DNA from 2 places in the Leucobacter alluvii genome. Region 1 is predicted to be linked to the other one. Evidence: riboswitches for the same ligand, from Rfam matches in the RefSeq annotation. Region 1 holds a riboswitch; the other holds the start of a gene.
The links. A riboswitch is a leader RNA that binds a small molecule or an ion and turns the genes downstream of it on or off. The one in region 1 is predicted to bind thiamine pyrophosphate.

Region 1 (7,112 bases):
GCCGATCGCCTCGACATGGCGAACGTGGGCGCTCAGGCCGCACTGCAGTTCATCGAGGAGGGCGTGGACGTCTCGATCGTGCTCATGCTCGACTCGGCCACTGAAGCCGACGCGATCCTGAGCACTTCGGGCATCGATGATGTGGCGGGGCTCAAGGGCAAGACGGTGGCGTTCGAGAAGGGCGCCACGAGCGAGATCCTGATCGCCGAAGCGCTCGAGGAGGCCGGCCTCGACTTCGACGACATCGAGGTCGTCGAGTCGTCTGCTGACAAGGTGACGCCCATGCTGCTCGCCGGCCGCGTGGACGCCGGGGTGACGTACGAGCCGTACATCAGCGAGGCGCTCGGCTCGGACGCCGGAGCCGAAGCCGTGGTGACCGCCGGAGAGTTCCCCGGGCTCATCACGGACGTGCTGGTCGTGCGCAACGACGTGCTCGACGAGCGTCCGGACGAGGTGCGCGACGTGCTCGCCGCGTGGGACGATTCCGTCGCGTACTACGAGAGCGACACCGAGGCCGCGCAGGGCATCATCGCCGCAGGGGTGGGCTCCGACCCTGCCGATCTTGAAACCGCCTTCGCCGGCGTGCACTACTACTCGCTCGCCGAGAACCGCGATCAACTCTCGGGCGACTACGCCGACGAGACGCTGCCGGCTCTCGCCGAGGTGGCGCAGCGCATCGGGTTGATCTCGGGCGATGTCGACGCGACGAGCGCGATCCGCGCCGAGTTCCTCGGGGAGTAACCGGCAATCATGGCGGGACCCGTGAACACCGTTCCGGCGCTGCGGCGTCGGCGTGCGCGCATCGGACGACCGATCGGGCGACCGGCGTACCTCGCGATCGCGAGCACGACGTTCGTGCTGCTCATCGCCGTGTGGTGGGCGGCCGGCGCGACGGGTCTCGCGGACCCGATGTTCCTTCCTGGCCCCGGCGCGGTGCTCGAGGCTCTCGGCCGGCAGGTTGCGAACGGCGAGCTGTGGAGCGACGTCGGGGTCAGCTCCTTCCGCATTCTCATGGGCTTCGTGATCGCGACCGTCATGGCGATCCCGGTCGGCACGCTCATGGGTGTGAACGCCCGGGTGGAAGCCGCGCTCGAGCCGCTCATGGATTTCATCCGGTACATGCCGGTCGTCGCATTCGTTCCACTCACGATCGTCTGGGTCGGCATCGACGAGAATCAGAAGTTCTTGATCATCTGGATGGGCACCTTCTTCCAGCAGGTGCTCATGGTGGCCGACGCGGTGCGGCGCACCCCGCGGACGCTGGTGAGTCTGGGGGAGACTCTCGGGCTGAGCTGGGGGCAACTGCTGGTGCGGATCGTCGTGCCGTCGGCGATGCCGCGCATCTGGGACGCGCTGAGAATCACGCTCGGGTGGGCCTGGACCTGGCTCGTCGTCGCAGAGCTCGTCGCCGCTTCAAGTGGCATGGGCTACCGCATCACGGTGGCGCAGCGATTCTTCGAGACCGACCTGATCATCGGGTACGTGTTCGTGCTCGGTGTGCTCGGGCTGATTCTCGATCAGGCCATGCGCGCGGCCGGTCGGCGCATGTTCGCGTATCAGGAGGGTCGCCCATGAGCGCTCAGCACCCCGCGTCGCCGAAACTGCGGGCGGCCGGCATCGTGAAGCGATTCGGGAGCGTCACGGCTCTGGAGGGCGTTGACCTCGAGGTCGGAACGAACGAATTCGTCTCGATCGTCGGCGCTTCCGGCTGCGGCAAGTCGACGCTGCTGTCGCTCATCGCCGGTCTGGAGGAACCGACGTCCGGCACACTCGAGGTGGACGGTGCTCCGATCACGGGGCCGGGCAGAGACCGCGGTGTGGTCTTCCAGCACGCGACGCTCATGCCGTGGCTGACGGTGCAGCAGAACGTCGAATTCGCGTTGCGCGGCGAGCGGGGCCTCTCCCGGGCCGATCGGGCGGATCGGGCTCGGGACTTCCTGGGCCTCGTCGGCCTCGACGGCTTCGAACGCGCACGGCCGGTCGAGCTCTCGGGCGGCATGCAGCAGCGCGTCGCACTTGCGCGCTCGCTGAGCTACGGACCGGAGATCCTGCTCATGGACGAGCCATTCGGGGCGCTCGACGCTCTCACGCGCCGCACCATGCAAGAACTGCTGCTCGAGGTGTGGGAACGGCACCGCATCACGGTGCTCCTCGTGACCCACGACATCGGTGAAGCCGTAGTGACGAGCGATCGCGTCATCGTGATGAGTCCGCGTCCGGGCCGTGTGCAGCAGATCGTCGACGTGCCGATCGAGCGGCCGCGCACCCTGGCGTCCGAGCGCACTGTCGAGTTCCAGGATCTGCAAGACCGCATCCTCGGGCTAATCCACGGCGCCGAATAGCAGCGGTCACCTGCGGTACGCCGCGCGCAGCGCGGGCTCGAGCTCGGGGTACTGGAACGCGAACCCCGACCGGCCCAATCGTTCGGGCAGCACCCACCGGCTCTTGAGCACGAGTTCCGTCTCGGTTCGGATCGCGATCGCACCGATCTCCTGCACCCAGCGGGGCAGCGGCGGGCCGATCGCGACCCCGAGTACGCTGCGCGCCGTGCGCATGAAGGTTCGGTTGTCGACCGGGTTCGGTGCGCTCAGGTTCACGGCGCCGTCGAGCTCTGGATGCTGCTCCAGGAAATTGAGGGCCCGCGCGGCGTCCTCGATATGGATCCAGCTGAACATCTGCGAACCGCCGCGCGCAGCGAACCGGTGCGCAGTGCCCGCGAGCCGACGAGCCCGGGTCACCGGCCAGCGGCCGTCGAGTTGCGATCCGCCCATACCGAGGCGAGCCAAAGCGCGAATCGTCGGAAGCACCCCACCGGAGCCGAGCACGATCGCGGTGCGCAGTGCGACGCGACGCGTGCGGGGCAGTGCATCGCGCATCAGCGCCGCTTCCCACGCCTGCGCGACGCCGACCGAGAAGCCCGAACCGATCTCGCCGCCGGCCTCGGTCATGGGGCGGTCATCGGCGTGCCGGTAGATGGTCGCCGTGGAGGCGTTCAACCAGACCGGAGGAGGGTCGGCGGCCGAAGCGATGGCCCGCGAGAGCCGTTGCGTGGTGATGACGCGGGATCGCATGATCTCGGCGCGGTTCGCAGCCGTGTAGCGGCAGTTCACGCTCTTGCCCGCCAGGCCGACGACGAGCGACGCGCCGTCCACTGCGTCGCGGAGTGCAGCGGCGTTGTTCCAGCTGATGTTCGATCCGGACCGACCCACCGTGATGACGTCGCGCCCGGCATCTCGGTACCGGTCCGCGAGATATCGGCCCATGAAGCCGCCCGCTCCGGTGATCACGACCCGCCCCTGCGGTGCGTCGGCCGAGCGTTGGAGCGGAGCGTGCGGCATGAGTGCCCGGCCTTCCCGTGCGCGATTCGAGAGCTGACCCCTCACCCTACGGCAGCGGGACCAGGGAATTCGGGGCACCGCTCGGAGTAAGATTCTGGCAATGAGATCTTTGGTGACCGCGGTGATCGCCGCAATCGAGGCGGTCGCCGTGGCGCTCGCCGGAATCGCCGTCGTCGCGGTTCCCGCAGTGCTGGTCTGGGTCATCACCTTCGGCCTCGCGGCCGAACCGGCGTCGGTCGCGGCCGACGTGACGGGCATCTGGCTGCTGGCGCACTTCGTGCCGCTGCACTTCTCGCTGTCAGCGGAGACGGCGCTCGGCCTGGGGCTCGCGCCGGAAGCGTTCAGCTTCACCCTGTCGCTCGTTCCTCTCGGCTTCACGCTCATCTCGGTGCTGCTCGCACTGCGCGCGGGATGGCGGTTCGCCGGCCGTGGCGGGGTCGGCGCCATGGGCGTGCTCGGCGGCGCCGTCGGATTCGGGGCCGTCGCCCTCGCCGCAGCGGCACTCGCCGCGCCCCTGATCGAAGGCTCAGCGGTCCAGGCAGCGCTCAGCGCCGCCGCCGTGTACGGTGCCGCATCGTGCGCGGCGTTCCTGGTGCGTGCCGGGCGCGACGGGCACCCGTGGTGGGAGTCGGGCGTGAGGATCGCGTTGCGCGGGCTCGAATACCTGGGGGTCCGGTTCGGAGCAGCATTGCCGAGCCGTGCGGCCGAGATGTTTCGTCTCGCGGCGGCAGCGTTCGCGCTGATGCTCGGTATCGCCGCGCTGGGCTTCGCCGTCGCTGTGGCGGTCGGCTATGCCGATGTCACGGCGCTGGCGCAGAGTCTGCAGCTCGATCCCATCGGGTCGCTCACATTGTTCCTCGCGCAACTGGCGCTCGTGCCGCTGGCGATCGTGTGGAGCCTCGCGTGGATGTCGGGAGCCGGCTTCGAGATCGGCGCTGGAAGCTCGGTCACCCCATTCGAAACGCTGCTCGGCCCGCTCCCAGCCTTGCCCATGCTCGGCGTGCTTCCCGACGGTTGGGGTGAGCGCGGGGCGCTGGCCCCGGGAGTACTGGTCATCGCCGCGCTCGCTCTCGGCGTGCTCTTCGCGCGCCGACCCGGGATGCGCCGGGCCTCGTGGCCGGCCGCCGTGTCGATCACGGTGCTGGCCGCGGTGCTGTCAGGACTCTCCGTCGCCGGCCTGAGCGCCCTTGCGCGCGGGTCGATGGGGCCGGATCGCCTCGCGTCGAACGGCCCCGACCCCTGGCTCACAGGGGGGCTCATCGCGCTCGAGGTGGGCGGGGGCCTGCTCATCGGCGTCATCGCGGGACGCTTCGATGCGGCGAAGTTCCGCGCCGCGCTGCCATCCGTCGTTCCAGCAGCGGTTGCGTCGGGCGGTCTGCTGCCTGGCCGAGCAGCAGCCGCAGACCCTGCTCCCGGTGCCGGCGTCGGTGCCGGCGTCGGTGCCGGTGCCGACGCCGGTGGCGACAGCGACGACGTCGACTTCGAGACGGCGGTCGACGAGGCACTCGTCCTGGCCGCGGATCGAGATGCCGCCAGAGGACGGCGCGCTGTCGAAGACGCGACCGCCGACATGCACGAGATCGACGCGATGCGTACCGCAGGTGACGAAACCGACGCGTTCGACACTGCGGCCTTCGACGCCGAAACATTCGGCACTGAGCCGACCCGTGCCGAGGCGAGCGACGGTCAAGGGTTCGGCACCGAGACGTTCGACACCGAGACCTTCGACACGGAGGGGTTCGATACCGAGGCGTTCGATACCGAGGCCTTCGTGCCGGCCGAACCGCTGCGTTCCGGCTCCGACGAGCCGACAGTCGATGATGCCTCGGACGAGGGCGAGGCGGAGTCACGACCCGACGCCCGTCGCGATTCCGACGAGCTGATCGACGAGGCGACACTCGTGCAGGCCTATTCGTGGGACGCGGAGGCGACGCCCAGCGACGACGCGGCGGAGGAGTCGAAGCCCGAACGTCGATCGGGTTGGCGGTGGCCGGGGCGAGGGCACTAGGGTAAGAGGGCAATCCACGGGAGTCCCGGCGCGCGGGGCTGAGAGGGAGCACGCGAGCTCCGACCGTTCACCTGATCTGGTTCATGCCAGCGGAGGAAGGACGCCTCAATGACGCCTACGCCCAATTCTCATCGTGCGCGGCACCGCGCACTGCCCGCGCTCGCGCTCGGGGCACTGCTCTGCCTCGGAACGAGCGGATGCGCGAGCGGTGCGGAGCAAGCGCCGGATACGAAGACGGTGACGCTCGCCGTCCACGACTCGTTCCCGAACGATGATTTCGCTGCGGCCGCCAGCGCAGCGACCGGGTACGACGTACAGGTCGTCTCAGCCGGCGACGGGGGAGAGCTCACGAACAAGCTCGTACTCACCCAGGGTGCGCCCATCGCCGATGCGTTCTTCGGCGTCGACAACATCTTCGCCTCGCGTCTCATCGACAACGACGTGGTCGCCGACTACGCTCCAGCGCAGCTGCCCGAGGGCGCTGAGCAGTTCGCCGTCGACGGCGATCCGGCTTCCGGCCTCGTCGCAGTGGACCATGGCGCGACCTGCATCAATATCGACACCGCCTGGTTCGCGGATCAGGGGATCTCGGAGCCGCGAACCTACGACGACCTGGCGAAGCCGGAGTATCGCGATCTCGCCGTGCTGCTCGACCCGACCGCTTCGTCGACGGGGGCCTCGTTCCTCGTCGGCACCGTCGCCGAATTCGGGGAGGACGGCTTCGCGGACTACTGGCAGCGGCTCGTCGACAATGGAGCGCGCATCGAGCAGGGGTGGAGCGACGCGTATTACGGTCAGTTCACCCAGGGCGGCGAAGCGGGTACGCGGCCGATCGTGGTCTCCTACGCTTCGTCTCCGGCCTTCACGGTCGACGAGGCTGGCACGGCGTCGAGCACTGCCGCGCTGCTCGACACGTGCACGCGGCAGGTCGAGTACGCAGGGGTGCTGAGGGGTGCTCAGAACGAGGCCGGCGCCGAGGCCGTGGTCGACTATCTCGTGTCGCAGGAGTTCCAGCAGACCATTCCGGACGCGATGTACATGAACCCCGTCGATGCGGCTGTGGAACTGCCCTCGGCATGGACGGAATTCGCGCCGTCGCCCGCGCCGGGGCGGACGCACGACCTCAGCTCCCGCGAGATCGAGTCGGGTCGCGAGGACTGGCTCAAAGCCCTGAGCGAGCAGATCGGCCTCTGATCATCCGCCCGACTGGCCGAGGCGCCCCACGTGCCGCTCTCGGCCCGTGGGGCGTTGCAGCGTGGACGCTGGCGGCGGCCCTGCCGCTCGCGTTCCTCGCCCTGTTCTTCGTTTGGCCGGTGTTCTCGCTCGTCGCGACAGGGTTCGTCGACGGGGGACGACTCGATCTGAGCGGTCTGCCAGAGGTGTTCGGCGCGGAACGCACCTGGCGGGTCATCGGCCAGACGTTCGCCCAAGCGGGGCTCGCGACTGCGCTCTCCCTCGCGCTCGGGGTACCAGCCGCCTACGCGCTCTACCGTCTCGATTTTCGCGGCAAGCGGGTGCTGCAAGGGGTGCTCACGGTGCCGTTCGTGCTGCCCTCGGTGGTCGTCGGCGTCGCATTCTCGGCGTTGCTCGGACCGGGAGGGCCGCTGGGATCGTGGGGGCTGGACCAGAGCTTCGCCGCGGTCGTACTCGCACTCGCATTTCCGAACGTCGGCGTCGTCGCCCGCATGGTCGGCGGGTTCTGGGCCCGCCTCGACGACACCTCCGAGCAGGCCGCGCGAGTGCTCGGCGCATCACGGGTGCGCGCC
Region 2 (7,112 bases), on a different contig from region 1:
ACCAGGTCGGTGCGGAAGACGTTCTTCGCCGACTGCATGTAGACCCCGAGGCCGGCGACGGCTCCCGCGTACTCGGCGAAGATCGCGCCGACCACCGCATAGGTGATCGAGATGCGCAACGCCGAGAAGAACGAAGCCGTCGATGCCGGGAGCCTGACCAGGCGGAACACCGTCGCCCGCGACGCACCCATCGATGCGAGCAGGCGTTCGGCCTCCGGGTCCGCCTCCGCGAACCCGCGCAGCAGCCCGACCACCATCGGGAAGAATGTGACGAAAGCGACGAGCAGGATCTTCGGGAGCAGGCCGAAGCCGAACCAGAGCACCACGAGCGGTGCGAGCGCGATGAGCGGCAGGGTCTGGCTCACGACGAGCAGTGGGAGCAGAGCGCTGCGCAGGATCCGCGAGAAGTCGAGCACGGTCGCCGTCACCCAGGCGACCGATACCGACAGGGCGAATCCCGCGACGGTCGCGATCAGCGTCGGGATCGCGTGCCGCAGGAGCGCGGTGCGCTCGGCGGCACCGGCGCTCACCACGCGCGTCGGAGCTGGCAGCATCTCCGCGGGCACGAGGCCCGCAGCGGCCACCCCCTGCCACGCGGCGAGCAGCAGCAGGAACGCGATCGTCGGCGCCGCGATGAGGGCGAGTCGTTCTGACCACGAACCGCCGGTCGCGAAGAGCCCCCGTCGGACACTGCGCATCATGCGGGTGTTCACCCCAGGTACGCGTCGGTGGCGTACTCGCTCCAGTCGGGTTGCTCCGTGAGCGGCCGCCCCTCCGCGTCGGTCAGGAATCCGCCGTCGAAGAGAAACGCGCCGAATGCGTCCCACGCCTCGGGGTCGATCGCGCCGATCTCGCGTTCGGGAGAGGTGAGGTAGTCCTCGGCGAGCAGCCGGGCGCTGGCATGGACGAGCTCGTCGGCCGCGCCGAGGGTGTCCGGGTTCGCCGCGATGAGCAGTTCGGCCGCAGCGTCGGGCTGTTCGGCCGCGTACGCGTAGCCGCGGGCGACCGCCTGCACGAACGCGCGGGACTCCTCCGGGTGCGCTTCGAGATATGCCTCGCTCGACACGATGCCGGTGGACTGCTGCTCCGGCACCCCGAAGTCCTGATACCTGAATTCGCGGTACGGGTGGCCGTCGAGCTCTGCCTGCAGATTCTCCCACGTCGCGACCGACAGCGTGAAGTCGATGCGGCCCTGCGAGAGCGCCTCGTAGGCGCCCGTGTCGAGCACCACCTCCTCGAACGACCCCTCGCCGCCGTCGCCCTCGATCGTGGCGCGCGCGAGGGCGCTGTAGAGCGGTGAGCCGAAGCCGCCGAACGTCATGCCGTCGAGATCGGCGGGGCGGTCGACGTCAGCACGATCCGCCAGAGTGACCAGACGCCCCGAGTCCCGCTGCGTGACGCGATACACCGACACGAGGTCGAGCCCGGCGGTGCGCGCCACCTGAACGGTCGACTGGCCGCCGATCCCGAAATCGGCTTCGCCTGCGGAGACCAGCTGGGTCGCCGGGGTCGAGCCGTACGGCAGTATCTCGACGTCGAGTCCCGCCTCGTCGAAGTACCCGAGCTCGTCGGCGACGTACACGCCGATGTGGTTCGTGTTCGGCGCCCAGTCGAGGGCGAATGTGACCCGGGTGCTGCCGGCGTTCTCCCCGGCGCTCGCGCCGTTTGGCGCCGCCGCGGTGCTCGCGCAGCCGACGAGTGCGATCGCAGCCGTCGACAGCAGCGCGGCCGCGCGGGTCAGGGTGCGGGTATGGGTGTGATGGCGCATGAATGCGTGCCCTTCCGTTTCGTTCGGGCACGGGTTCGTAGAGTGTCTCCCTGCGCTGGCATGATCCAGATCAGGTTCGACGGTCGAAAGCTGTGGACTTTCCTCTCAGCCCGGCCTACCGGACTCCCGTGTGAGGTTCACCCTAGCAACATCCCGCCACCCGCTCCACGACGCACGCGATCGTCGCCTAGGGTTGGGGCGTGACTTCAGCGACGCATCCGACGCCCACTCCCGAGCAGTACGGCGTTGGAGCGCGCTTCACGCTCTCGGTCTACGACTCGGACTACGTGCGCATCATCCTGGGGGCACTCGGCGCGGCCGACACCACCGGCCTCACCATCGAGACGAATGACATCTCCACGTTCGTGACCGGCGGCGAGCAGCGCGTGCTCGCCTACGTGCAGAGCGTCGTCGCCGCGGCCGCGCGAAGCGGCGCGCATCTGTCCGCCGCGATCCTGCTCTCCCGCGGCTGCCCGGGAGAACTGCAGTGCGCGCTTCCGCCCGGCGTGCACGCGCTCGCCGCCGCTCCGATCGCGCTCCCCGAGAGCGGCGTTCGCGCTCGGGCGCACTGGTCGCTGTATCCGCTGCTCGACGCAGGATCCGCATCGCCTGCGGCGGTCGCGAGTGCCGCAGCGCCCGCCGCCCCAGTCGACCACATGACGCCGATCTACGCCGCGATCGATCAGGCGAAGGCGTCGGGGGTCTACTCGGGCTCCGATCACTACGCGACCCGGCTCGACGGAGACCTCTCCGCGGTGCTCGAGACGGCCGCGAACGCCTGGATCGGAGTCGGCGCGCAGGTGCAGCACGTGGTGACGCACCTCACCGTCTCCATCAACAGCCCGTCGGTGGTCGGCACCGCCGCGCCTCCGGCGACCGAGCCCGAGTCGCGCGTCCCATGAAGCGGGGCATGCACCTCGTCGGCATGGTGAATCCGCCCACGAGCCAGTACGCCGAGAACTGGCGCAATCCGCTCAGCCGCGCCGACTGGTTGAGCGGGTCGTTCACGGCGGATCTCGGACGCACACTCGAGCGCGGCTGCTTCGACATGATCTTCTTCGCGGACGCGCTCGCGGTGCCCGAGGACGGCGCCGGCGACTACGCCACGACCCTCCGCACCGCCGGGAAGGGGGCGATCTACCTCGACCCGATCGCCAAGGCGGCGCTCGTCGCCGGGGTGACGTCGCGCATCGGCATCGGCGCGACCGTGTCGACGAGCTTCGTGCCCGCGTACGCCATCGCCCGTCAGCTGCTCTCCGTCGACCATCTGTCGGGCGGACGAGCCGCATGGAATATCGTGACGTCGACGACCGATGCCGAGGCGCGCAATCTCGGTCATGCTGGCATCGCGGCGCCCGGCCTGCGCTACGACCACGCCGACGAAGTCGTGCAGACCGTCGTCGAGCTGTGGCACTCGTGGGAGCCCGATGCGCTCGTGCACGACCAGACGGCAGGCCTCTTCGCCGACCCGTCGCGCGTGCATCGGGTCGGCGGAGGGCTCTCGCGGGGTCCGCTCACCCTGCCGCGGAGCCAGCAGGGCCACCCGGTGCTGATGCAGGCCGGCTCCTCGACCCGCGGCAGGGCCTTCGCGGCGCGCTGGGCCGAGGTCGTCTTCGCGATCGGCGACTCCCCCGAGGCCATGCGGGAGCTGCGCACCGAGATCCGCGACCGGGCCCGCGTCGATCACGGTCGTGATCCCGATGCCATTCGCGTGCTGCAGGGCGTGCAACCGATCGTGGGGTGGACCGACGCGGAGGCTGACGCGAAGCTCGCCGCGCTGGTCGCGCAGATCGACCTGCCGAGCGCGCTCGCGAAGCTCGAGCGGCTGCTGCACGCCGAGTCCCTCGACCCCGCGGCTCCCGCGACCGAGATACTCGCCGCGCACCGCGGCGCCACCGGCAGCGCCGGGTTCGAAGACATGCTGGCAGCGGTGAGCGAGCGGCGTCGCTTGACGGTCGCCGAGCTCGCGATCGAGCAGGCCCTCAACCAGCTGCACCCGCAGCTGGTGGGGTCGCCCGCGACGATCGCCGACGAGCTGCAGCACCTCTTCGAGAGCGAGGCAGCCGACGGCTTCATCATCATGCCCGCCCTCTACCATTCGTCGTTCGAGGATTTCGTGAACGGCGTCGTGCCCGAGCTGCAGCGACGCGGCGTCTTCCGCAGCGCCTACACGGGCTCGACGCTGCGCGAGCATCTCGTCGGCTGAGAGCTGCGCGGCCGCCCTCGCCCGCCGGTCGGGCGCTTCGCCTACTCCTCCAGCGCGTCGGCGAGCACGGTGAGCACTGCGGAGCGCGCGTCGCGGCCGCGGTCGCCGCGCATCTCGACGAATGCGTCGACAAGATGCTCGGTCAGCAGCATCAGCGCCGCACGCGAGGTGTGGATGAGCTCGTCGTGGAAGCTCCCGCCCAGGGGCGGCACCACCAGCGTGACATCCGACAGCTTCTCGACAGCTGATCGCGCGAATGATGTGATCGCGATGACTCGCGCGCCGCTCAAGCGCGCGGCCCCCATCACGTCAAGGGTCGCCCGGTTCGCTCCCGAGCCGGAGAACACCGCGCACACCGACCCGGCCCCGAGCTGCCGAGCGGCGATCTGCTGCGCCATCGGATCTGCGAACTGCTCCACAGAGCGCCCGGCCGAGTTGAGCCGCATGGCGAAGTCGAGGCCGATCGGGCTCGACAGGCCGTTGGCGACGACGAGCAGCCGGTCGGCCGAGTCGAGCGCCTGCACGAACGCGTCCACCGCTTCCGGCGTAAGCGCCGCCATCGAGTCGTCGAGACGGGCGGCGAGCTGCGCGATCCTCACCCGCAGTGCGCCGAGGATCGTGGGGTCGATCGCATCGCCACGAGCGCCGCTACCCGCTCTTCCCGCGGCGCCACCCGCGCCACCCGTGCCTGCCGCCCCCGTCGTGCCCCGGCCCGCCGCAGTCCCGGCGACCGCAGCGCCCTCGAGGGCGAGCTCCTGCACGAGGGCGACGCGCAGCTGCGGGTACCCGTCGTAGCCGAGGGACTGGGCCGCGCGAATCACCGTGGTGCGCCCCACCCCGACCCGCTCGGCGAGCGCCTGCGCCGTGCACTCGACCGCGCGCTCCCGGTCGGCCGCGATGGCTTCGACGACGCGGCGCTCGGTGCGCTGCAGCGCGGGAGCGAGCGAGGCGATGCGCGCACTCGGCCGGGCGTCGGGTGAACCCTGCCACGTGGTGGTCATCTGCTTCCGTTCATGATGCGGCGACGAATGGCTCCCGAGACGGCGTCCATGAGCATCGTCGCCGCGATGACGACGATGAGCAGCATGCCGACGGTGTCCCACTGCCGGTAGTTCGTGTAGTTCGACAGCATACTTCCGATACCGCCGGCGCCCACGAGTCCGAGTACCGCGGAGGTGCGGATGTTGATCTCGAATCGATACAGCGCGAACGAGAGGAGCGCGGGGGCGACGGCCGGCCAGATCGCCCACCTGGTCACGTCCGCGGTGGTGCCGCCCGCTGCGCGCACGGCCTCGACCGCACCCTCCTGCGCTGACTCGACGGTCTCGTACACCCATTTGCCCTGGGTGCCGATCCCCGCGATCGCGAGTGCGAGCGCTCCCGTCAGCGGCGTCAACCCGGTGACGGTGAGCAGCACGAGCGCGATGATCACCTCGGGAACGGCGCGCAGCACCGCGAAGATGCCGCGCAGCAGCGCTCGCACCCAGAGCGGCCCGACGCCGTTCGCAGCGAGCATCCCGAGCGGAATCGACACGGCGACGCAGAGCATGGCGCCGATCCACGCCATCGAGATCGACCGCCACGTCTCGAACAGCGCGCGCGGCAGCTTCTCCCAGTTCGGAGCCTCGAACATCAGCCGGAGATAGTGGGCGACCTGGCCGGGAACCGACGGAAGGTCGCTCCACGAGATCTGCAGCGTGCCTGCCGCCGCAAGCACGACGAGCGCCGCCGCGATCGCCCACGCCGTCGCCGCGACGCGCGAACGCCGCGGCGGCAGGCCGCGCGAGCCCGGCAGGGGCGCAGTGGGTGCGCCTGGCACCGGGGCGTTCAGCATCACGGTCATACGAGCCTCCGGCGCAGCAGATTGGAGAGGACCTCGATGGCGATGACCACGACGAGGATCTCGAGGATGATGACGGAGACATCGGAGTAGGCGTAGAACCCCCGCCGCTCATCGAGCAGACGCCCGATGCCGCCCGCGCCAACGATGCCGAGAATCGCCGATACGCGCACGTTGAGTTCGAGCGCGTAGAGCCATTGATTCGCGAACAGCGGCCAGGCCTGCGGCAGCGCCGTCGCCCGGTTGATCTGGAACTGCGTGCCTCCAGCAGCACGCCCCGCCTCCATGTAGCGGTGATCGGCGGCATCGATCGCCTCGGAGACCAGCTTCACCACGATGCCGATGTTGAAGAGGAAGAGCGTGATGACGCCCGGCAGTGCGCCGACGCCCACCATCGCCACGAGCACGGTGGCGAACACCAGGTCGGGCACGGCGCGGTTCACATTGTTGAGCGTGCGCACGACGCCGCGAGTGACGCGGTTCGGGTTCGTCGGAGCCGCTGCCCACAGCGTGAGCGGGATCGAGCACAGCGCCGCGGCGGCCGCGCCGACGAGCGCCATCTGCAGCGTCTCGAGCAGCGGCGCCAGGGTGCGCGGCACGAAGGCGAAGTTCGGTTGCGCGAGCTGCACGAGCTTCGTCACGCCGTTGCGCCAGTGCTTCGCGATCGCCGCGAGATCGAGCTCGATGCCGCCGATCGCGGGCAGGCAGGTCGCGATCGTGAACGCCGCGATGGCGGAGACGATCAGCACCGTGCGCAGGGTATGCCGCGGTCTCGGCGGCACCTCGAGTTCGCGCAGAATCGCGGTCACGCCCGTTCTCCGAGGCGATCGCGCGGCTGGATCGGACGCCCGTAGATCTGCTCGAAGTCGGCGTCGGTCGCAGCGGCGGCTGATCCGTCGTACACGACGCGGCCGTCGCGCAAACCGATCATGCGGTTCGTGTACTGCCGCGCGAGGTCCATGAGGTGGATGTTCACGAGCACGGTGAGACCGCGCTCCGCGTTGATGCGCTCCAGGTCGGCCATCACCGCGTGCGCCGTGGGCGGGTCGAGGCTCGCGACCGGCTCGTCGGCGAGCATCACACTCGGCTCCTGCGACAGTGCGCGGGCGATCGCGACGCGTTGTTTCTGGCCGCCGGAGAGCGCACCGGCGCGGTGCCACACCTTGTCGAGGATGCCGACGGAGTCGAGCGCGCGCAGCGCGAGCTCGCGATCCTCAGCGCTTGGAATGCCGAGCAGCGTGCGGTACGCCGGGGAGTGCGCGAAGCGGCCGACCAGAGTGTTGCGGTAGACGCTCGCC

Region 2: linked by a shared signal. The riboswitch ahead of ABFX18_RS03275 (ABC transporter substrate-binding protein) and the one ahead of ABFX18_RS11470 (thiamine ABC transporter substrate-binding protein) in region 1 are both predicted to bind thiamine pyrophosphate.

The regions. Positions count from the first base shown of each region.
Region 1 is NZ_BAAAOP010000012.1:56,508-63,619, reverse strand. Features, by position in the region: gene ABFX18_RS11495 (aliphatic sulfonate ABC transporter substrate-binding protein) at 1-741, shown strand, start outside; gene ABFX18_RS11490 (ABC transporter permease) at 751-1,575, shown strand; gene ABFX18_RS11485 (ABC transporter ATP-binding protein) at 1,572-2,342, shown strand; gene ABFX18_RS11480 (epimerase) at 2,349-3,338, opposite strand; gene ABFX18_RS11475 (cell division protein PerM) at 3,439-5,346, shown strand; TPP riboswitch at 5,353-5,461, shown strand; gene ABFX18_RS11470 (thiamine ABC transporter substrate-binding protein) at 5,455-6,540, shown strand; gene ABFX18_RS11465 (ABC transporter permease) at 6,660-7,112, shown strand, end outside.
Region 2 is NZ_BAAAOP010000003.1:270,382-277,493, reverse strand. Features, by position in the region: gene ABFX18_RS03280 (ABC transporter permease) at 1-701, opposite strand, end outside; gene ABFX18_RS03275 (ABC transporter substrate-binding protein) at 710-1,768, opposite strand; TPP riboswitch at 1,799-1,908, opposite strand; gene ABFX18_RS03270 (YkoF family thiamine/hydroxymethylpyrimidine-binding protein) at 1,969-2,670, shown strand; gene ABFX18_RS03265 (NtaA/DmoA family FMN-dependent monooxygenase) at 2,667-3,974, shown strand; gene ABFX18_RS03260 (MurR/RpiR family transcriptional regulator) at 4,016-4,975, opposite strand; gene phnE (phosphonate ABC transporter, permease protein PhnE) at 4,972-5,817, opposite strand; gene phnE (phosphonate ABC transporter, permease protein PhnE) at 5,814-6,623, opposite strand; gene phnC (phosphonate ABC transporter ATP-binding protein) at 6,620-7,112, opposite strand, start outside.